Bacillus pumilus: one gene and its partner. The protein of the gene in region 1 binds, or shares a complex with, the protein of each later gene. Links are inferred from orthologs where the notes say so. Each region holds a gene or a part of one and is shown on either strand. Other genes may lie near its edges. The genes, in order: gcvH and GPS65_RS10335.

What was found.
Region 2: the proteins of gcvH (region 1) and GPS65_RS10335 are in contact, whole or in part, in a crystal structure (PDB 3A7A), measured with the Escherichia coli proteins. The link is inferred for Bacillus pumilus from one-to-one orthologs.

Annotation. Positions count from the first base shown.
Region 1 is NZ_CP047089.1:695,893-707,263, reverse strand. Bases 5,484-8,440 are described here. They hold gcvH (glycine cleavage system protein GcvH), read left to right. Parts: upstream 5,484-6,748; coding sequence 6,749-7,132; downstream 7,133-8,440. Other genes in these bases: GPS65_RS03485 (SCP2 sterol-binding domain-containing protein), read left to right, coding at 8,322-8,440; GPS65_RS03490 (thioredoxin family protein), read left to right, coding at 7,899-8,201; GPS65_RS03495 (toprim domain-containing protein), read left to right, coding at 7,542-7,886; GPS65_RS03500 (YusG family protein), read left to right, coding at 7,177-7,413; GPS65_RS03510 (arsenate reductase family protein), read left to right, coding at 6,326-6,682. Also shown: GPS65_RS03540 (spore coat protein), read right to left, coding at 1-155; GPS65_RS03535 (hypothetical protein), read right to left, coding at 168-401; GPS65_RS03530 (YuzL family protein), read right to left, coding at 446-583; GPS65_RS03525 (3-hydroxyacyl-CoA dehydrogenase/enoyl-CoA hydratase family protein), read left to right, coding at 783-3,170; GPS65_RS03520 (acetyl-CoA C-acetyltransferase), read left to right, coding at 3,183-4,358; more of GPS65_RS03515, read left to right, coding at 4,373-5,483; more of GPS65_RS03485, read left to right, coding at 8,441-8,663; GPS65_RS03480 (methionine ABC transporter ATP-binding protein), read left to right, coding at 9,029-10,054; GPS65_RS03475 (methionine ABC transporter permease), read left to right, coding at 10,047-10,715; methionine ABC transporter substrate-binding lipoprotein MetQ, read left to right, coding at 10,730-11,371. UniProt on the Escherichia coli protein: The glycine cleavage system catalyzes the degradation of glycine. The H protein shuttles the methylamine group of glycine from the P protein to the T protein.
Region 2 is NZ_CP047089.1:2,106,446-2,117,752, forward strand. What follows is about bases 32-2,924. They hold GPS65_RS10335 (lipoate--protein ligase), read left to right. Parts: upstream 32-929; coding sequence 930-1,919; downstream 1,920-2,924. Other genes in these bases: GPS65_RS10330 (MBL fold metallo-hydrolase), read left to right, coding at 184-927; GPS65_RS10340 (fatty acid--CoA ligase family protein), read left to right, coding at 2,092-2,924. Also shown: protein YhfH, read right to left, coding at 1-27; more of GPS65_RS10340, read left to right, coding at 2,925-3,645; GPS65_RS10345 (YhfM domain-containing protein), read right to left, coding at 3,726-4,133; GPS65_RS10350 (M48 family metallopeptidase), read left to right, coding at 4,311-5,591; GPS65_RS10355 (serine alkaline protease SapB), read right to left, coding at 5,633-6,778; GPS65_RS10360 (histidine phosphatase family protein), read right to left, coding at 7,168-7,752; GPS65_RS19860 (methyl-accepting chemotaxis protein), read right to left, coding at 7,814-8,425; GPS65_RS10370 (FAD-dependent oxidoreductase), read right to left, coding at 9,201-10,733; GPS65_RS10375 (SDR family oxidoreductase), read left to right, coding at 10,879-11,307. UniProt on the Escherichia coli protein: Catalyzes both the ATP-dependent activation of exogenously supplied lipoate to lipoyl-AMP and the transfer of the activated lipoyl onto the lipoyl domains of lipoate-dependent enzymes.

The DNA of each region.
Region 1 (11,371 bases):
TCATGACTGAATTCGTTGAGCGCTGTGTTGTATCCGCTTGTCATATATTTTTCAGTCGACAAGAGATCTGTGACAAAATCACGATCATTCATGTTTGTTGTCGTGGGAACCGGAGTTTGAGGATTCCCGATTTTTTGTTGGTTTTGTTGTTCCATGTTTTTTTCCTCCTATTGCATAAAGCCAGTAGACTGGCCTTGCCCTGAGCTGCCTAAATGCTGAAGAATTTGTGTGTAATGCTGATGGTGCATTTGGCCCACTTGGTTTAATTCTTGTTTCAATGTTTGGTCTTGGCAATGCTCAGCCATAAAGTGAGCCTTTTTCATAGCGATCAAGTTCCAATTCAACATATCCTCTAAGTACAAGGAATCCTTTACTGAAATGACTTGCGGGGGCATATTCATTTGCTGATTGTTCAAGGTGTGTTCCTCCTTACAATTTTGTTTCCTTACTGATTCTTTTTATATTGCTGATTTTGACTGGTCTTTTTTCCGCCTAGGTCTGCTTCCTGTGATGGACCTGCGTTTCCTTTTACACTTGCAGCACTTACGCCTGCTTTCGATGGATTTTTCTTCAAACGAGACATGTGGACATCACCTCCATTCTTACAATGCCCTCTCCTCTTTAATTCATACGCCGTAAAATAAGGCACATGAGAATGTGTAATATTTTGAAATCCACTCTTGAACTGTTTCGGAAAATCTTTTAAGATAAAGAAAGAGGCATTGCTTTTTTTTGCACAAAAAATGAATGACTGTTCATTCAAAATGTTTAGGGGGATATTTATGGGCAAACATATTCGCAAGGCAGCTGTCATTGGTTCAGGTGTCATGGGTTCAGGCATTGCTGCGCATCTAGCCAATATCGGGATACCAGTCACATTGCTAGATATTGTGCCAAACGAACTGACAAAGGAAGAAACGGCAAAAAAGCGAACGCTTGATCACCCTAGTGTTCGGAATAGATTAAGTCAAGAAGCGATGGAAAAATTATTAAAGCAAAAGCCAGCACCTCTTACTTCAGCAAAAAACCTATCATACATCACACCGGGAAATCTCACAGACCACCTTTCCTTATTACATGAAGCTGACTGGATTATTGAAGTCGTTACTGAAAAGCTCAGCATCAAAAAGCACGTATTCTCTCTCATCGACGAACACCGCAAAGAAGGCAGTATCGTATCAAGCAATACATCCGGAATTTCGGTTGAAAAAATGGCAGAAGGCCGATCAGAGGATTTTAAACGCCACTTTTTAGGCACACATTTTTTTAACCCAGCTCGTTATTTAAAGCTTTTAGAAATCATTCCTATTCAAGAAACAGATCCAGAAGTACTTCAATTTATGAAAACGTTTGGCGAGGATGTACTTGGGAAAGGCGTCGTTGAAGCGAAAGATACGCCGAACTTTATTGCCAATCGCATTGGTACTTATGGACTCCTTGTAACAGTGCGTGAAATGCTTGAAAACAAATACACCATTGGAGAGGTGGATTCGGTCACAGGACCCCTCATTGGAAGACCGAAGAGTGCGACGTTCCGTACACTTGATGTCGTAGGGCTCGACACGTTTTTCCATGTAGCCCGCAACGTATATGACCAAGTCGAAGGTAAGGAAAAAGATATTTTCCAGCTGCCTGAGTTTATTGAAAGAATGCTTGAAAAAGGATGGATTGGCAGCAAGGCAGGGCAAGGGTTTTATCAAAAAAATGGAAAGGCCATTTTAGAAATTGATCCTGTGACTCTCACATACGGAGAACGAACGAAGCTGAAAGATCCAGGCATTGAGATGGCGAAGCAGCAAAAGGGAACGAAAGCGAAATTGAAAGCGCTTATTTATCAAGATGGGCGTGCAGGCCAATTGCTCTGGAACATGACGGCACCTGTGCTCCTTTATTCAGCTCAGTTAACAGGCGAAATTGCGGATGATATCCAGTCCATCGATAACGCAATGAAATGGGGATTTGGCTGGCAGCACGGTCCATTTGAGCTCTGGGATGCAATTGGTGTGAAAAAAGCAGTCGATCGCATGGAAGCAGAAGGTCACAGCATCCCGCAGTGGGTGCAAGACATGCTGTCAGAAGGACACGACACATTCTATCAAGAGAATGCAGATGGAGAGCGCTCGTTTTATCACAACGGGGCTTATGAACAGGAAAAAGGAAACGAAAAGAATATTTCCTTAGCGAGATTGAAAAAGAAACACGGCGTGATTTTTAAAAATGCTGGTGCGAGCTTGATTGATATCGGTGACGATGTCGCCTTGCTCGAATTTCACTCCAAAAGCAATGCCATTGGACTAGATGTCATTGACATGATCAATCGCGCTGTCGATGAGGTGGAACAGAATTATAGAGGGCTTGTCATCGGAAACCAAGGCAAGAACTTCTGTGTTGGTGCCAACCTTGCGTTGATTTTAATGGAAGCTCAGGACGATAATTTCTTTGAAATTGACTTTGTGATCCGCCGCTTCCAACAGGCAATGATGAAGGTGAAATATAGCGACCGTCCAGTCGTTGCTGCACCGTTCGGTATGACACTCGGAGGCGGAACAGAGGTTTGTCTGCCGGCCGCAGCTATTCAGGCGTCCAGTGAAGCATACATGGGTCTTGTCGAAGCGGGAGTAGGGCTGATTCCAGGCGGCGGTGGAAACAAAGAATTATATCTTCGCCATCTGCAAGGGGCAGCTAAGCCGTCAGAGACCGCTATACAAGATGCCACGCTGAAAACATTTGAAACCATTGCAATGGCTAAAGTATCCACTTCGGCAGAGGAAGCGCGGGATATGAACATGCTGCGCGCGAGTGACCGAATCAGTATGAACGGTGATCACCTGATCTATGATGCGAAACAACTTGTGCTCTCTCTTGATGAAGCAGGTTATCGTGCGCCGCTCAAGCAAAAGGTGCCCGTCATGGGAGAAACAGGCTATGCAGCAATGATATTGGCGGCTGAAAATATGAGATTGTCTGGATACATTTCAGAGCATGACATGACCATTGTTAAAAAATTAGCTCATGTTATTTCCGGCGGAAAACTGCCATTTGGAACAGAGGTAGAGGAGCAATACTTATTAGAGCTTGAAAGAGAAGCATTTTTAAGTCTTGTAGGAGAAGTAAAATCACAAGCACGCATGCAGCACATGCTCGTCAAAGGAAAACCTTTACGTAACTAAGGGGGAGTCAAAATGAGAGAAGCAGTCATTGTCGCTGGCGCGAGAACACCAGTAGGGAAGGCGAAAAAAGGATCGTTAAAACATGTTCGACCCGATGATATGGGCGCATTGTGTGTAAAAGAAACATTAAAGCGTGCTGGTGATTACGACGGACAGATAGATGATTTGATCATCGGATGTGCGACACCAGAAGCGGAGCAGGGGTTAAATGTGGCTCGGAATATTGGAGCGTTAGCAGGACTTCCGTATACAGTCCCTGCCATCACCATTAACCGCTACTGTTCATCTGGTCTTCAGTCCATCGCTTATGCGGGTGAACGAATCATGCTCGGTCAGGCAGAAACAATCTTAGCCGGTGGAGTCGAATCAATGTCACAAGTACCAATGATGGGTCATTCCATTCGTCCGAATGCTCATTTGGCAGAGCAAGCACCTGAATACTATATGAGCATGGGCCACACGGCAGAGCAGGTGGCGCAAAAGTATCAGGTCACTCGTCAAGATCAAGACGCCTTTGCGGTAAGAAGTCATCAAAAGGCAGCCAAGGCATTACAGGAAGGGAAATTTACAGATGAAATTGTATCCGTTGATGTAACAGAGCGACGGGTAGGGGAGCAATTTCAATTAGAAGAACATCAATTCACGTTCTCACAGGATGAAGGCGTAAGAGCGGGGACAACGGAAGAGATTCTTTCCACTTTGCGTCCGGCTTTTTCAACAAAAGGCACGGTGACCGCAGGGAACTCTTCACAAACAAGTGACGGAGCTGCGTGTGTGATGATGATGGATCGTGAGAAAGCATCCTCACTTTCCCTTCAGCCGCTCGCCAAGTTCAGAGCGTTTGCTGTTGGTGGTGTACCGCCTGAAGTGATGGGGATCGGTCCAATTGAAGCCATTCCACGTGCGCTGAAAATCGCTGGACTTGAGCTGAAGGATATCGGACTGTTTGAATTAAACGAAGCGTTTGCCTCTCAGGCCATTCAAGTCATTCGTCATTTAGGAATTGATGAAGAGAAAGTGAATGTCAATGGCGGGGCAATCGCACTAGGACATCCGCTCGGCTGTACAGGAACGAAATTGACACTGTCACTCATTCATGAAATGAAACGGCGAAACGAGCAATTTGGCATCGTCACAATGTGTATCGGCGGGGGCATGGGAGCAGCAGGAATTTTTGAATTGATCTAAAGGGGGAAAACAGAATGAAAGCAATGGAAGAGGTAAAAAAGGGTGGAAGCTTCTTAATTGATGAGACGAATTATGAGCATATCTTTACACCAGAGGATTTCTCTGATGAGCATCAAATGATTGGAAAGACAACAGAGGATTATATTTTACAAGACGTTGTTCCATATATAGACCAAATTGAAAAGCATGAATTTGAGCATTCCGTCAGGCTTCTTAAAAAGGCTGGAGAGCTTGGGCTGCTAGGAGCCGACGTGCCTGAAGAATTCGGAGGGCTCGGATTAGATAAAATCAGCTCAGCCATTATTACTGAGAAATTTTCCAGAGCAGGGAGCTTCTCGCTTTCCTATGGCGCCCATGTCGGCATTGGATCTCTGCCAATCGTACTGTTCGGAAATCAAGCGCAAAAGGAAACGTATCTGCCAGGACTCGCTTCTGGAGAAGCGATTGCGGCGTATGCCCTAACTGAACCAGGATCAGGCTCTGACGCTCTTGGAGCAAAGACAACTGCGGTGTTAAATGAAGCCGGAACCCATTATGTGTTGAATGGGGAAAAACAGTGGATCACAAACTCCGCATTTGCCGACGTCTTTGTCGTATATGCGAAAATTGATGGTGAACACTTCTCTGCTTTTATCGTAGAAAAGGATTTCCCTGGTGTCAAAACGGGACCTGAAGAGAAAAAGATGGGCATTAAAGGGTCCTCAACGAGAACGTTAATCCTTGAGGATGCTCAAGTGCCAAAAGAGAATTTACTAGGTGAGGCTGGCAGAGGTCATGTCATTGCCTTTAACATTTTAAATATCGGACGCTACAAGCTGGCTGTCGGGACAGTTGGCGCGTCAAAACGTGTCATTCAATTATCGGCAGAATACGCAAACCAGCGTAAGCAATTCCAAACGCCCATTTCTCGATTTAGCTTAATTGGTGAAAAGGTAGCCAACATGTCGGCAAAGCTCTATGCGATGGAAAGTGCTGTTTACCGCACAGTCGGATTATTTGAACAGCGTATGGGTCTATTAAGTGAAGAAGACCAAAAGGATGGCAAACAAATTGCCCAGTCCATTGCAGAATATGCCATTGAATGCTCTCTTTGTAAAGTGCTTGGCTCTGAAACTTTAGACTATATTGCGGATGAGGGTGTGCAGATTCACGGTGGATATGGATTTATGCAAGAATACGAGGTCGAAAGAGCCTATCGTGACTCCCGGATTAACCGTATTTTTGAAGGAACAAACGAAATCAACCGTCTGCTAGTCCCAGGCACATTTCTGAAGAAAGCGATGAAGGGAGAGCTTCCTCTTCTTCAAAAGGCGCAAACCTTACAGGAAGAGCTCATGATGATGATGCCGGTAGAGCCGGGTGATCAGCCGCTCGATCAAGAAAAATATTTGCTTGCCCATGCGAAAAAGATCGCCTTAATGGTATCTGGAATGGCGGCGATGAAGTATGGAAAAGCATTAGACAAAGAGCAAGAGATTCTTGTGAACATAGCGGATATCGTCAATGAAATTTTTGCTGCTGAATCGGCGATTCTGCGTACTGAAAAGGCAATCGCTGCATCAGGGCTAGATAAGAATACTCAAAAGCTTGCTTACACACAAATATTCACGCAGGAGGCCTTCTTAAAAATTGAAGCCCATGCAAAAGAATCCTTGATCGCGATGGAAGAAGGAGATGCACTCCGCATGAGTCTGTCAGCTCTTCGCAAACTGACAAGATTCACCCCGATCAATGTCATCGCCAAAAAGCGCGAAGTGGCGAAACGAATCTTTGAAGCAGAGAAATATATCGTATAAGACGGCTGAAATTTGCGGATATCATTCCGCACCTCAGATTGTTGACAAAGGGCTAAAATGATCTTTATTTTAGCCCTTTGTCTTCTTTCCGCACCTTTTTGTAAGCATACATTTAGGTTTTTAAAATATTTTGTGATAAAATGTTGTCACTATTTGCAGGAGGTGAAAATGGTGGCTTTAGATTTTTATGAATACCCATCTTGCGGTACATGTCGAAAAGCAAAAAAATGGCTGGAAGAACACAATAAAGACATCAACAGCATACATATCGTCGAAGAGACGCCTAATAAAGAAACATTAAAAGCCCTTTACGAAAAAAGCGGCTTAGAGTTGAAGAAGTTCTTTAATACAAGTGGACAGAAATACCGAGAGCTACAGCTGAAAGATCAACTTCCTGCAATGTCAGAGGACGAGCAGCTAGAATTACTCGCATCTAATGGAATGCTGATCAAGCGTCCGATTACAACAGACGGTAAACGAGTCACGATTGGATTTAATGAAGATACATTTAAAAGCGTCTGGAAATGATGTAACTTTCATTCAGATTGTGGTATCTTCAATATAGATTGAAAGAAAAGACTGGAGGGGTATTGAATGAGCACACCAAAAGATTTACGTTATTCAGAAGAACATGAATGGGTCAAAGTAGAAGGGGAAAAGGTGCGTATCGGTATTACGCATTTTGCTCAATCTGAGCTAGGCGATATCGTGTTCGTTGAGCTTCCTGAAGTAGGAGACAAAATTACAGCGGACGAGCCTTTCGGAAGTGTAGAATCAGTGAAAACAGTTTCTGAGCTTTACGCACCGATCAACGGTACAATTGTTGAAGTGAACGATGAGCTGGATGACAGCCCTGAATTCGTCAACGACTCTCCATACGAAAAAGCATGGATGATCGTGGTAGAGCCAGCTGATACATCTGAAATTGAGAACTTGATGACTGCTGAGCAATATGAAGAAATGACAAAAGAAGACTAATTCACGTGAAATTGGACACTCTACCTTTATGGGGGGTGTCCAATTTGTCTTTTCAAAAAGAACAGGTGGATATAACAGATCATGTCACTGGACGATTCAAAGAAAGCGGCATGGTGCTGTATCATCAAAATGAAGAGATTGGCACGATGATTAGTGAAAACCAATATGAGTTAAAATCAGGTTATTCCTATGATCAAAATCGTTTTTATCGTCTGACGGATACACTGACCCACGGGACAGAAAAATATGTAGACTGTGATGATGAAAATGGCTGGTGCTAATCACAGATGAGGCTGCAGTGAGCATAAGCTGCAGTCTTTTTAGTGCAAGTGCCCAATCTTTACAACCTTGATGAAAGATTGTAATCTAAGGGAGAACTGAACAACGTCAAAAGGGCCGGGTGATCGTGATGAATGTAGAGGTAGAAAAGGTCATCATAGTAGAAGGTAAAACAGACAAACAAAAGCTAAAAGAAGTCATAAGTGAACCTGTTACCATCATTTGCACCAATGGCACGATCAGTACATCGAAGCTGGATCAGCTCGTAGACGAATTATTGGGGAAAGACGTTTACATATTAGCAGACAGTGACGATGCAGGCGACAAACTGCGGAAGCAATTTCGAAAAGAATTCCCTGAAGCGCTTCATCTTTTTGTCGACAGAACGTACCGTGAAGTGGCCGCTTCACCGTCAGCCCACATTGCATCTATCCTATTAGCTGCAAACATTGATGTTCATTCGAAATATTTATGAGGGTGGACGTATATGAAAGAGATTGAAGAACATGATTTCAAGGAAATAAAGGACGATTTATTTCTTTTATACTTATATACACCGTTTTGCGGGACATGCCAGCTGGCAAAGAAAATGCTCGCTGTCGTAGACACCATGCAGCCGGATGTACCTTTTTACGAAAATAACTTAAACTACTCACCAGGCTTTGCGAAGGCTTTTGAGATCGAAAGCGTTCCTTGCTTTCTACTGTTTAAAAAAGGCGAACTGGTGCAAAAAGGCTATGCCTTTCACTCTGTTCCATATCTTCATGAAATGATTGAAACCGCTAAATAAAGCGGTTTTTTGTCATATTTCAAGCAATTCATCTGAAAATTTGTCGAGTTATTTATAAAGGACAAGGGAATGTTTGTAGAGAAATGTTATGTATAACCAAATGACAGGGAGGTTATACATGTGGAAAAAGTGAAAACCCATGGTAACAAAGGGCAGCGCTTATTGCTAAAACCGCTGCTCTCATCATCATCCTTGAAGATTACATTTGAGGCGGAAACTGACTCTTGTACATTGATTGTGGATGAGCGTGGTGAAGTGAAGAAACTACCTGCAATTGAGTTATCGGATCTTATCTTTTATGGTGAGAGAAAAGAAATACTACAATTATTAGATGGAGATATGTCCTTACAGCAGTTAATTAGCAGGGGACAAGTGAAAGTAAAAGGGTCATTCCGCGCGCTCCTAAGACTAGAGGCGGTGCTCTGGCTGACGAACGGTTTTTTTCGAAAAATGATAACGTAGTCGTTTACTAGGAAATTAGCGATTTACAGCGTTGACATATCTCGGGTAGCATGATATTCTACGTTAGTAAAAACATGAACATCACATAAAACAACATATTTTCTCTTATTAAGAGAGGTGGAGGGACGTGCCCTATGAAACCCGGCAACCGTCAGCATAGCTGAAATTGGTGCCAATTCACTCAAAGCCGCAATGCTTTGAAAGATGAGAGAAAGGCGTATTGAACATAAAAGGCCTTTCTGCTTGCATTGCAGTTAGGTCTTTTTTACTGACCTCAAGCCAGGCGCGGAGCATGGCATCAGGAAGAATAAATAATGTTTGTGATGGCAACCTATAGATTCAGCAAGAAAGCAGGTGAACAGACTGTGATCCATTTACAGAATGTATCAAAAACGTATCATTCAAAAAGCGGAAATGTTGATGCCGTGAAAGACGTCAACTTGGATATTGGTAAAGGTGAAATATTCGGAATTATTGGGTATAGCGGTGCCGGAAAAAGCTCGCTGATTCGCCTATTAAACGGTCTGGAGCTGCCAACAGAAGGAATTGTTGAAGTGGCAGGCAACCGGATCAATGAAGTATCGAATGCGAAACTTCGGAAAGCAAGACAAGAAATCAGCATGATTTTCCAGCACTTTAACCTACTTTGGTCAAGAACAGTGAGACAAAATATTATGTTCCCACTTGAGATCGCAGGTGTACCGACATCGAAACGGAGAGAGCGTGCGAATGAACTGATTAAATTAGTCGGTTTAGAAGGAAAAGAAAATGCGTATCCGTCTCAGCTTAGCGGCGGACAAAAACAGCGTGTGGGGATTGCGAGAGCATTAGCAAATGATCCAAAGGTTCTTCTTTGTGACGAAGCAACGTCAGCGCTTGATCCGCAAACAACGGATTCTATCCTTGATCTTTTAGCAGATATCAATAAACGACTTGGGCTGACGATTGTGCTGATTACACACGAAATGCATGTCATTCGCAAAATTTGTCATCGCGTGGCGGTGATGGAGAATGGACGCATTGTCGAAGAAGGCGAAGTATTACGCGTTTTCAGACAGCCGAAGGAAGAAATGACGAAGCGATTCGTCCAGCAGCTTGCTGAACCAGAGGAAGCGAAAGAAACAATCGAACACGTCTTAGAGCGCGTAAAAGAAGGTCAGGTCGTACGGTTGTCCTTTATTGGTGATTCTGCCGAGCAGCCGCTCATCACTGAAATCATTCGATCCTTCAAGGTCGATGTAAATATCCTTCAAGGGAAGATTTCTCAAACGCAGGAAGGCGCGTTTGGAACACTCTTTATCCATATTAATGGAGAAGAGACTGAGGTAGAAAAAGCCATCGCCTATATCCAAAGCAAACAGGTTGAAATTGAGGTGATGACACATGTTTGAGAAATGGTTTCCGAACGTTGATTTAGAAGTCATTTGGAATGCAACGGGTGAAACGGTTTATATGACACTCATTTCATTGGCGTTTGCCTTTGTGATCGGAATTATTCTTGGACTCCTGCTTTTCCTTACTGGAAAAGGTGGTCTTTGGGAAAATAAACCGATCAATGCTGTCATCGGTGCAGTCGTCAACATTTTCAGATCGATTCCTTTTATCATTTTAATTATTCTTTTATTAGGGTTCACGAAATTCTTAATGCATACAATTCTAGGTCCAAATGCAGCACTGCCTGCCCTTGTCATTGGGTCAGCTCCATTCTATGCACGTCTTGTCGAAATTGCGCTGCGTGAGGTAGACAAAGGAGTCATTGAAGCAGCACGCTCAATGGGAGCGAAAACGTCGACCATCATATTCAAAGTATTGCTGCCAGAATCATTGCCAGCCCTCATTTCAGGTATTACCGTAACAGCGATTGCTTTAATTGGCTCAACTGCGATTGCAGGTGCAATTGGAGCAGGTGGACTTGGTGACCTTGCCTATGTGGAAGGATACCAATCTGGTAATACAGATGTCACACTTTTTGCCACTGTGTTTATTCTCATCATCGTCTTTATTATTCAAATAATCGGTGATTTGATTACAAATAAAATTGATAAACGATAAGGGAGGATTTATTTATGAAGAAATTGATTTTAAGTGCACTATTTCTAGCATTTGCAGGCATTTTGGCTGCATGCGGTTCATCTAATAACGCAAGTGATAGCAAAACCATTACGGTTGCCGCTTCAAAAACACCACATGCCGAAATTCTTGAAGAAGCAAAACCACTTCTAAAAGAAAAAGGCTACGATCTCAAAGTGAAAGTACTTAGTGATTATAAAATGTACAACAAAGCGTTAGCTGAAAAAGAAGTGGATGCAAACTTTTTCCAACATATCCCTTACTTAAATGAAGAAAATAAATCAAACAAAGATTACGACCTAGTGAGTGCAGGTGCGGTTCACCTTGAGCCATTCGGTATCTACTCTAAGAAATACAAATCAGTAAAAGATATTCCAAACGGTGGCACGATCATCATGACAAACAACGTAGCTGAGCAAGGACGTATGCTTGCCCTGCTTCAACATGCTGGTGTCATCAAACTCGATCCAAAGGTTGATACAATCAACGCTACTGTAAAGAACATCAAAGAAAATCCAAAGAACCTAAAGTTCAAAAAAATCGCTCCTGAACTAACAGCGAAAGCTTATGAAAACAGTGAAGGCGATGCTGTGTTTATCAACGTTAACTATGCGATCCAAAATAAATTGAATCCGAAA
Region 2 (11,307 bases), 1.4 Mb from region 1 along the record:
AAAAAACTCTGTGATTTTTCCTAGCATTTGTCATCCTCCAATACGTTTTGTTGTTATCATTGTATTATAACAGATTAATAATTGTCAATCTGTTTTGTAACAATAGGCAAGAAGAATGCTTTTTCCATGAAAAATGGGTATATTGTAAGATGGGGACTTTTAGAAAAGGAGGGAAAAATGACGATGAAATTAACTGTCATTGGATGCTACGGAGGGTTTCCTGCCGCTGGTGAAGCAACGTCAGGGTATCTTTTTGAATCAGATGGCTTTCGTCTGCTTGTAGACTGCGGAAGCGGTGTTCTTTCCAAACTGCAGCAATACATTGATATAGAAGAACTTGATGCTGTTCTCCTTTCTCATTATCACCACGATCATATTGCAGATATCGGACCACTCCAATATGCGAAGCTAGTGGGATATCATTTAGGAAAAAGCAGCGGTCCGCTTCCAATCTATGGACATACGGGTAATCAAGAAGCATTTGGGCGGATTGCGGATGATGTACATACTAAGGCTAAGGCTTATCAGCCAGAAGAGGGTATTCAAATTGGTCCATTTCAAATCAATTTTTTGAAAACAGTTCATCCAGCAGAATGCTATGCGATGAGAATTCAGGCAAAGGATGCTGTGGTGGTGTATACAGCAGACTCAAGTTATCAGGAGGCATTTGTCCCTTTTAGCAAGGATGCAGATTTACTCATTGCTGAAAGTAACTTCTACGCTGGACAGGACGGATCGAGTGCAGGACATATGAATAGTACAGAGGTTGGCAAGCTTGCAATGGAAGCAAATGTTGGGGAACTGATCATCACCCACCTGCCCCATTTTGGCCGTCATAAAGACCTAGTCAATGAAGCACAGGCGTTATATACTGGCAATATACAGCTTGCCCATTCAGGGCTTAGATGGAACAAGGAAGGAAGATAGAGATGCTGTTTATCGATAACGAACAACATTATGATCCAATGATTAATTTGGCAATTGAAGAATATTGCTTAAAATATTTAGACCCAGAAGAAACGTACTTGCTGTTCTATATTAACCAGCCGTCAATTATCATTGGAAAGAACCAAAATACAATAGAAGAAATCAACACAAAGTATGTGGAAGACAACGGCATCAAAGTTGTCCGCCGCCTGTCCGGTGGTGGCGCAGTTTACCATGACAAAGGAAACTTAAACTTCAGTTTTATCACAAAAGACGATGGGGACAGCTTCCATAATTTTAAAAAGTTCACGGAGCCAGTCATTCAGGCGCTAGAAAAACTAGGCGTCAAAGCTGAATTAAGTGGTAGAAATGACATCATGGCAGATGGTCGGAAAATTTCAGGAAATGCCCAGTTCGCGACAAGAGGACGTATTTTCAGCCATGGTACACTGCTATTTGATTCAGAAATTGAACATGTTGTTTCGGCTTTAAATGTGAAAAAGGAAAAGATTGAATCAAAAGGTATTAAATCCATTAGAAGCAGGGTTGCCAATATTAGTGAATTAATGGATCAAAAAATGACAACAGAAGAATTCAGAAAAATTCTGTTAAGCTACATTTTCGACACAAATGGGGATGTCCCTCAATATCAATTGACTGAGAAAGATTGGGAAAAGATTCACGAGATTTCCCGGGAACGATATCAAAAATGGGAATGGAACTACGGCCGTTCACCGAAATTTAATTTGCAGCATTCTAAGAGATTTTCAGCAGGCTCCATTGATCTTCGATTAGAAGTGAAAAAAGGGATGATCCAGGATTGCAAAATCTTTGGTGATTTCTTTGGTGTAGGGGATATTGCTGATATTGAAAAAAGACTCATTGGGCAGCAATACGATCGCAAAACGATCAGCGACGTATTAGAAGATATGGACATGCGCCACTACTTCGGCAACGTATCAAAAGAGGATTTTCTTGATTTGATTTATTAAGAGAGACAAGCACTGCTAGAGATAGCGGTGCTTTTTTTGATTGAAAGAAATGAAAGCGATTTACATTTGATCTTGTGAATTTTTTCGATTGTCTATTATAATAGAAAGGAGGAATGTTTGGCCATAAAATGAATGGTCATTCATTCATTGATGACATGTAAGGGGTGGGAGAATGGATTTGATCAAAAACCTAGAGCAGACGGCGATGACGAAGGGAGAAGATATCGCACTGATCTTTGAAGGAAATCAGATGACCTATCGAGAGCTCATGACAAGTATCGAGCGCTTTGCAGATGGCTTAGTGAGCGAAGGGTTTCAAGCTGGGGATCATCTTGCGCTTATTTTAGGAAATTCACCGCATTTTGTCATTTCTTTTTTTGGTGCCTTAAAGGCAGGGCTTGTCGTAGTACCAATCAATCCAACATACACGCCTAGTGAAATTGGGTATATGCTGATTACAGGTGATGTAAAAGGGATTGTTGCCCCTGCACAGCTACTGCCAGTGTACGAGCAGGTGTACGAACAACTTCCGTCTATTGAACGGGTGATTATTTGTGCAGAAAATGAATCTGCGTGCAGATCAAGTTTTAAGGAAGTAGCAGATCAACTTGTCTTCTTTGGAAAGCTTGTGTCTGGTCATGCGAAAGAGAACGTGCATCCATCTATTCATCAGGACGATACGGCAGTTATTTTATTTACATCTGGCACGACAGGAAAACCAAAGGGTGCAATGCTGACTCATTTCAACCTGTATTCAAATGCTAGAGATGTTGCTGAGTATCTATCCATTGATGAAAAGGACAAGGTCATTGCTGCATTGCCGATGTTCCACGTATTTTGTTTAACGGTTTGTATGAATGCACCATTGATTCATGGCGCGACCATTTATGTTCTACCGCATTTCAGCCCATCAGAGCTTTTGCGTATGATGGAAAAAGAGAAACCAACGTTATTTGTGGGTGTTCCGACCATGTATAACTATTTGTACCGCCAGGAAGGGCATGAGGATGCGATGTCCTCTGTGAGGATTTGTATATCAGGCGGTGCCTCAATGCCTGTTGCTTTACTTCACGGTTTTGAGAAAAAATTTGGTGTCACGGTGCTGGAGGGTTACGGATTATCAGAAGCTTCTCCAGTAACTGCATTCAATCCTCTTGATGGAAAAAGAAAACCCGGTTCAGTCGGGACCGACATTATGAATGTGAAGAATAAGATTGTGAATGAACTAGGAGAAGAAGTCGGTCCAAATGAAGTCGGAGAGCTCATAGCAAAAGGACCCAACATTATGAAAGGCTATTATCAAATGCCAGAAGATACTGAAGCTGCACTAAGAGACGGGTGGCTGTACACTGGCGATTTAGCGAGAAGAGATGAAGAAGGATACATTTATATTGTCGATCGAAAAAAGGATATGATTCTTGTTGGCGGTTATAATGTGTATCCAAGAGAAGTAGAAGAAGTGCTTTATCAACATGAAGCTGTAGCAGAAGCTGTTGTCATCGGTGTGCCAGATCAGAACACCGGAGAGGCTGTCGTCTGTTACATTTCCCCTAAGAAACATGCTCACATCGATCAAGAAGACATCATCACACATTGTTCACGCTTTTTAGCGAAATATAAGCAGCCCCAAACGATCCATTTCATAGATGATATTCCAAAGAACACAACAGGTAAAATTTTAAGAAGAGCACTAAAGGAAAAGTATCAAGCAGAGGAAAGTAAATAAGAAAAGGGAGTCTCTTATGAAGAGGCTCCCTTAGTTTGTTGAGGTATATCACGCTGTTAAAAAGACAATGAGATAAAATTTCAGCTCTTTTGAATGGCTTCTTTTAACTGTTTCTGAAAAGATTGAGACTGTTTTTGATTCAGCTCATAATAAGTCCCATCTACTAAAAAAACAACCTGCGAACGGTTTGTCCAAAGCTGAAAGGTGGTGCCGTTTGTTCGGCCGTACATCACCTTGGCGATATAATCTGGTTCTTTTAGATTTTTCTTGAGATGATTACTTGTTTGTTTGCCTTTATTTAATTCTTCTATTAAATCTTCTGCTGTGTCCTTATCGTCTATTTCATAAGAAATGGATTCTCTTTTAGATGAAAGGAGCAATTTTTCTGCTCGATTCTCATCAAAGATTTCGCCTGTCCGACTGAATACATAAAAGAAGGTAATAAGTAAAAGTCCAAAGATCACAATTCCTGCAAGGATTTTCTTCATTTCGATCCTCCAACACTCTATTTTATATGTAGCATCTCCGATTTTCGAGTAGCATAATCATTTTTTTCGAGAAAGCTTTTTCAGATAGGGCATGCTATGATGGAGCCACATGAGACAGGTTCTAAACAAAATACTGGATGATTAGAATAGAGAGAGGGATGGAAAGGAGGCTGACCTGTGCGAGTACGTAAATGGGTAGCTCTTGCAACGGTAGCATACATATTGTACGGTCTTTTTATTTATTCTTATTTGTTTCTATTTGGGGATGCATCGGTTCCTGACAGTGTAAAAGGAACAAGTGCAGATCCGCATACCTTTATGACAAGCCATGAGCTTGTCATCAGCGAGCATTTCTCGAACATACGTAACTTGCTGTTTTTCATGACAATTCCATTAGATTGGTATGTCTTTTTTCTTCTGCTCATTTCAGGGTTTTCACGAAAATTAGCAGACTGGAGCCTGACAGCAGCTCGCTTCACATTTTTAAGCAAACTTGTATACGTGTTTGTGCTGTCATTTTTGACAATGCTGATTTCATTTCCTATTAAATGGATTGGCTATCAGCTGTCTTTGCACTACGGAGTATCTGCTCAAAGTACGGCAAGCTGGTTGAAAGATCAAATTCTAGATTTCTGGATTCAATATCCGCTTCTTGCCCTATGTGCAATTGTATTCTTTTGGCTTATTCAAAAAAGAAGAAAACGCTGGTGGCTGTATGCTTGGTGTTTAACAGTCCCATTCACACTATTTCTCTTCTTTATACAGCCGGTCGTCATTGATCCGTTATATAATCATTTTTATCCACTAAAGGATCAAGCTCTTGAGAACAAGATCTTAACACTTGCAGACAAAGCTCATATCCCAGCGGATCATGTATATGAGGTCAATATGTCTGAAAAAACGAACACGATGAATGCTTATGTCACAGGGATTGGTGAGAATAAGCGTATTGTGTTATGGGATACGACACTGCAAAAGCTGAAAGATCGCGAAATTTTATTTATCATGGCACATGAAATGGGACATTACGTCATGAAGCATGTCTATATAGGATTAGCAGGATATCTAGTACTGTCGCTTGCGGGATTTTTTGCGATCGACCGTCTCTATTTTTATTTCTATCGTAAGGGAGCAGTTTTATTTCGGCTGAGGGAGCCGCGCGACATCGCTGCTCTTCCGCTTCTTCTCATGATTGTATCAGTGCTTTCATTTACAGCTTCACCTTTTACAAATGCAGTTTCAAGACATCAAGAACGTGCAGCTGATGAGTATGCGATAAACCTGACAAAAGACGGAGAGGCAGGGGTGACGTCTTTCCAAAAGCTTGCAAAATCAGGGCTGTCTCAGGTGAATCCGCCACTTTTAGTGAAGGTCTTCCGCTACGGACACCCAACGATGATGGAGAGAATCATGGAGATGGAAGCAGCGGAAAAAGAGAAAGCGTCGAGGAAGCAATAAATAAAATCCGGCTGCATCAGCCGGATTTTTTTCGTTCTTGTTTAGTTAGAAGCCGCTTGAACGTTGATTAACCCTTTTCCGTAATAGAAGGAGTTACCAAGCGGTGTTGCTGTGTTTTCTAAGCGCTGGCGAACCTGAGTAGTTGATAGATTCGGGTACTTAGAAAGAATAAGCGCTGCTGCTCCTGCTACATGAGGAGACGCCATAGATGTTCCAGTATAAGATGTGTATCCACTGCTTGGTACTGTACTTAAAATAGAAGTACCAGGTGCAGAAACATCTAATTCAGGACCTGCGCTGGAAGACGAGTTTCTGACATTGCTGCTGTTCACATTAGCAACGGCAATGGTAGAATCATACTTTGCTGGATAGCCAACTGTACTTGTAGAACCAGTAGAACCTGAGTTACCTGCAGCCGCCACAACAACGACTCCGCGGTTATTCGCTGTATCAACGGCATTTTTAAGTGCTGTTGAACCGTTTGGTCCGCCTAAGCTCATGTTGATGACATCCATATTATTGGCTACTGCCCATTCAATACCGCTAATGATCCAGCTATATTGTCCGTCGCCATAGCGGTCTAATACTTTCACAGCATATAGAGAGGCACTTGGAGCGACCCCAAGAACACCAATTGTGTTATCAAGGGCAGCGATCGTTCCGGCTACGTGAGTTCCATGTGATTGAAAGTCTTGGGTGGCATTTGGCTCTGAAGGGACGAAGCTGGCACCGCCTGCAACATTTAAGTCAGGGTGTGCAGCGTGGATGCCAGTATCAAGGACAGCTACTTTGACATTAGCACCTTTATAACCTTGAGCGTGTACAGCTGGAGCTTTGATTTGAGGGATTCCATAAGGGACGGTTTGTGCATATGCTTCTGCTTTGTGGTCTTCTTCTACGTAAGCAATGCTAGGGTCATGTTCAAGTTTTTTCGCGGCTTGTTCTGACATCTTTACTTGTGCGGCATTAATGAGACGATATTGCTTTTCTAGTTTTCCACCATTTTGAGTGACGGCTTGTTTCTTAGAGCTGTTTGTGGTGGCGGAGGCTTTAAAGCCAACAATATAGCTCTTTTCACTATCTGACTTTGAGACCGTCTCGGCATTTGCCATGGAGCCTCCAAATCCTGCTGAAAACAGAAGAGGGACAGCCAATAAAACACTTGTCATCACATTTTTCTTTTTCACGCACAATCCACATCCCTTTTTTCTTATTTCAGAATAATCATCCGTAGTCTATAAGAATGAGACGTTTGATTATTCTGTATATTCAGTTTAAGGGAAGTAGGCAAATAAGAGTAGACCTGAATTTTTGTGAAAGTCCTAGCGAAAATTGGGGAATTAAGTCACTTGGAAATAGTGGTAAAATATGTTTATTCTACTGTTTCAGCGATTATCTATTAAAAAGGAAGTATGCTATTTTTCTTATGATCCATTATCGGAGAAATATTCGATACCCGAAAAGCCTTAAAATAGGTAGAAACGTCTAGCAGCTATTTCGAATTTCGATATAAAAAAATATTATTTTATCATTGTTTTTGTCATTTAAAAAAGAACCTGTTTCTATAACAGGTTCTTTAAGAAGGGGAGGATTGAGTTAAATGGCTAACCACATTGTAATCAAGCACCTTCCATTTACCATCTTTCCATTCCACATAATTTAAGCAAGCATTGACGAGTCTCGTGTTCTCAAGACCCAAATGTTCATCAGCTAAGGTGGTGAGCAAAGCATGGATGGCAGCGCCGTGTGCTACGATCAGGACTTGTTGATTTGGATAGGCTGCTCTGACTTTTTCAATGCCTTCTACCATTCGATCTTGAATCGTCTCAAGCGGCTCCATATTTGGATACTGTTTATTTGGAAACAGCTTTTGACGCTCCTCAAATGACATGCCTTCAGCATCGCCATAATCACGCTCAATGAAATCATCCATGATGACAAGAGGCGCATCTACATGTTTTAAAATCAAGTGTGCTGTTTCTTTTGCCCTTGTGAGTGGACTGGAAATGACAACATCCCAATGGGCATCTTTTAAATAAAGGCCCGTTTGTTCAGCCTGCCATTTACCAGTATCATTTAAAGGGATATCTGTTCGTCCTTGAATTCGTTTCGCTGCATTCCAATCTGTTTCCCCATGTCTGACTAGGCAAATTGTTGTCAATCAAATCCCGCCTTTTCTCTCTTTTCTTCTATTATACTAAAGCAGAAGAAAAAAGACTGGATTAGCGATTTGTGAGATTTGTTAAGGATTCGACTGAGCTGGCAACTTGGGAGACCGTTTGTTTGACTTCCTTCAATTCGTTCAGGAAGGTTTGAAGGTCTATTTCAATTTTTCCATTTTGATTTTTGCTTAAGTTCATGCTGCTGACGATATCATCGAAGAGTGAATTGATTTGGGTCATTTTTTCTTTACTATCTGTCACGAGTAAATTCACGTCCCCAATGTGCTGAGACACAATGGAGATTTGGGAATTGGTATTGTTGACGAGTTCAGACACGGTTGAAACCGTTTTCTTTGTGTCCTCTGATAATTTACGAACCTCATTTGCGACGACAGCAAAGCCTTTTCCGTGTTCACCTGCTCGTGCAGATTCGATTGACGCGTTTAAAGATAATAAATTCGTCTGTTCTGCAATGCCTGTGACAATCCCAAAGATTTGTTCAATCTGTTTGGCGATTTCTTCTAAACGCTTAATTTCTGTTTCAATCTTTGTCATGCTGCCATCAATTTGGTTCATTTGAGTTTGTTGAATCTCTAATTCTTTTTTACCACCGATCGATTTTTCCTCGACTTGTGCTGAAATTTGTGTGCCAGCTTGCGACATATCTGCCATTTCATCAGATTTTGATACAAGCTTGTCCACAGCATTTGTTGTGTTTGAGAAGAGCGAAGCAAGCGAGTTTGATGTTTCTGTGATTTTTGTATGAAGCTCCTGTTGCTGCAGTTCTGCTTCATCACGAATTTTAGAATATTCATTTTGGAATGTATCCAAAACAAGCTGCTGCTCTAAATTTAAAATTTTCGTCGTCGCTTTCACTGCTGTCTGATATTCTTTGAAGTCTTGGATATGCTGAGCAAATAAGTCCATAATCGATAGCAGAAGATCCTGGAATGCGGCCATATACCACTTAGGCTGGAGGCCAATCCGCAGATGAACTTGTGCAATTTTAATTCGTTTTGCCACATAGGCTTCATCAACCACACCTGCAAACATTTCACTAATATGGATGCGAAGTGTTTTTTTCAGACGCTCGACAGAACTATTATCTTGAATGATATGCATCAAAGAAGACTCGACTTCTAAATTTTTATAAAATTTATCAACGATATGTGCAATATCTTCCTGAACAATTGAATTGAGCTGATTTAGAATCAATAAGTCATTCTGCGTCAGGTCAATCATTTTGATTTGTTTCGCGATATCCGTATTGTCAGAAAAATTGATACGTTTTATTCCATCATCCTGCTTAGTGAAAAAAGCAGTGTTTTTTCTTTTCGTCTCTTTTTTAAATAACAATGTTTTTGTCCCCCCATAATCATCACAAATTATCAGACTTTATATTATTTATCGGATAATATTGGATTTTTTAAAGGGAATCAGTAAAATTTTACTGTTCTTTATAAGACCTTTTTAGTGGTTTCTTTGCTGGACCTTCTACTACTTCTCCAGTAATCGAGAACCGTGAACCGTGACAAGGACAATCCCAAGTGCGGTCACTATTATTCCATGCGACTTCACAGCCTAGGTGAGTACACGTTGTATCAACAAGAAAGATGTTCCCGTCCTCTGATTTAAAGGCGCCACATTTTTTATGTTCATAAGAAACAATGCCGCCTTCTCCTGGCTTTAAATCATCAATGGTTTGATCGGTTCGTTTTAATTTACCACTGATGAGATTGGCAGCGACATTGCTGTTTTCTTTAACGAAATCTTTGACGAAAGAATCAGAAACAGGTCTTGATGGCGTGAAAATGGATTCGTATGGATTCGATTTTCCTTCAATCAAATCCCCGATAAGAGTAGCTGCGACATGGCTTGTCGTCATGCCCCATTTTCTAAAACCGGTCGCAACAAAGATATTTTGATGGTGTTTGGTTAGGCGGCCAATGTAAGGGATTTGATCCATTGTGACCATATCGTGTGTCGACCAGCGATACAGCACCTCTTCAATTCCAAGGGTAGCTTCTCCAAAACGTTCTAATCCTTCATAGTGAGCAGATTCATCCCCACCTTGTCCAGTTTTATGACCTTCTCCTCCGATGAGCACCACTTCCTCACCATGCCATTCTGCCGTTCTTAAAGATTGAGCAGGCTGATCGATCCCTAAGTACATTCCGTCTGGGAGTGGTTTTGTTGTTTTGGCTGCTACTACATACGATTGCTCTGGGTGAATACGCGTGAAATAAAGTCCTTTTCCATCATAAAAAGGAAAGTGTGAACAGGAGATGATATAGCGGCCTGTCAGATGATGGCCGTCTTTTGTGATGACAGCAGGGCGGTTTCCTTCTTTCACGTCAACAGCAGTCGTCTGTTCATAAATACGTACACCTCGCTCTACAAGCTGGTCAATGAGTGCATTGAGGTAATGAAGGGGATGGAACTGTGCCTGCTGCGTCATTGCTAGGGCAGCCTTGATGTCAGCAGCAAAAGGAAGGGCTGTTTTCCATTCCCGATCAATCCCAAGCTGTTTGTAGGCATCTAATTCCTTTTTTAATTTTTTGACACCACTTTCTTCCTTTGTATAGAGGTATGCATCTTTGACTTCTAGCTGACAATCAATGTCGTACTTTTTGACGCGAGCTTGAATCAGCTCTTTTGCATTCTCATTCGCTTCTACATACAACCGGGCTTTGGGCATACCAATTTGCTGGATCAGCTCATGGTAGTACACATCGTGCTGTGAGGTAATCTTAGCTGTCGTATGTCCAGTCGTACCTTGTAGCAGTTGATCAGCATCAATGATGATGACATCCAGCCCGCGTTCTGTCATTTCAAACGCGGTAGCGATACCGGTAATACCGCCGCCAACAATGATGACATCTGCTGTGAGATCCTCATGAACAGCAGGAAAAGAATGCTTTTGACTATCCGCTATCCATAACGATTTTGCCTGTTCCAATCCTTTATGTTCTTGTTCCATATTGTCGCCTCCAGTTAGTCACTTGTTGTGTATAATTTTTCCACAATGAAGAAAATCATACATTCGAAAGGAAACTAGTTCGACATACATAAAAAAATAGCCAACACATAAAAATAAACAAGATAAAAGGAAGGAGTGATCAGACGTGTCAACAAAGCAGCCGAAGAAAACATTGCCGCCTCAGCATCAAAGTGAGCGTCCAGGTCTTGAATATAAAATGAATCCAAGGCCTGTTTTTGATCGAGAGATGCCGGATAAAAAGTTAGCAGGAAAAACAGCCATAGTGACAGGTGGAGACAGCGGGATTGGAAGAGCGGTGTCGGTTTTATTTGCGAAGGAAGGCGCCAATGTCGCCATTGTTTACTTGAGTGAGCACCGTGATGCAGAGGAAACGAAGGACTATATTGAAAGGGCGGGAGGTCAAGTCATTTTAATATCAGGTGATTTAGGAGATGAGGCATTTTCGAATGAGGTTGTCAAAAAAACAAAAGATGCTTTCGGTTCCATTGATATTTTGGTGAACAATGCCGGGGAACAGCATCCGCAAAAAGGCATTGAACAGATTACCTCACAT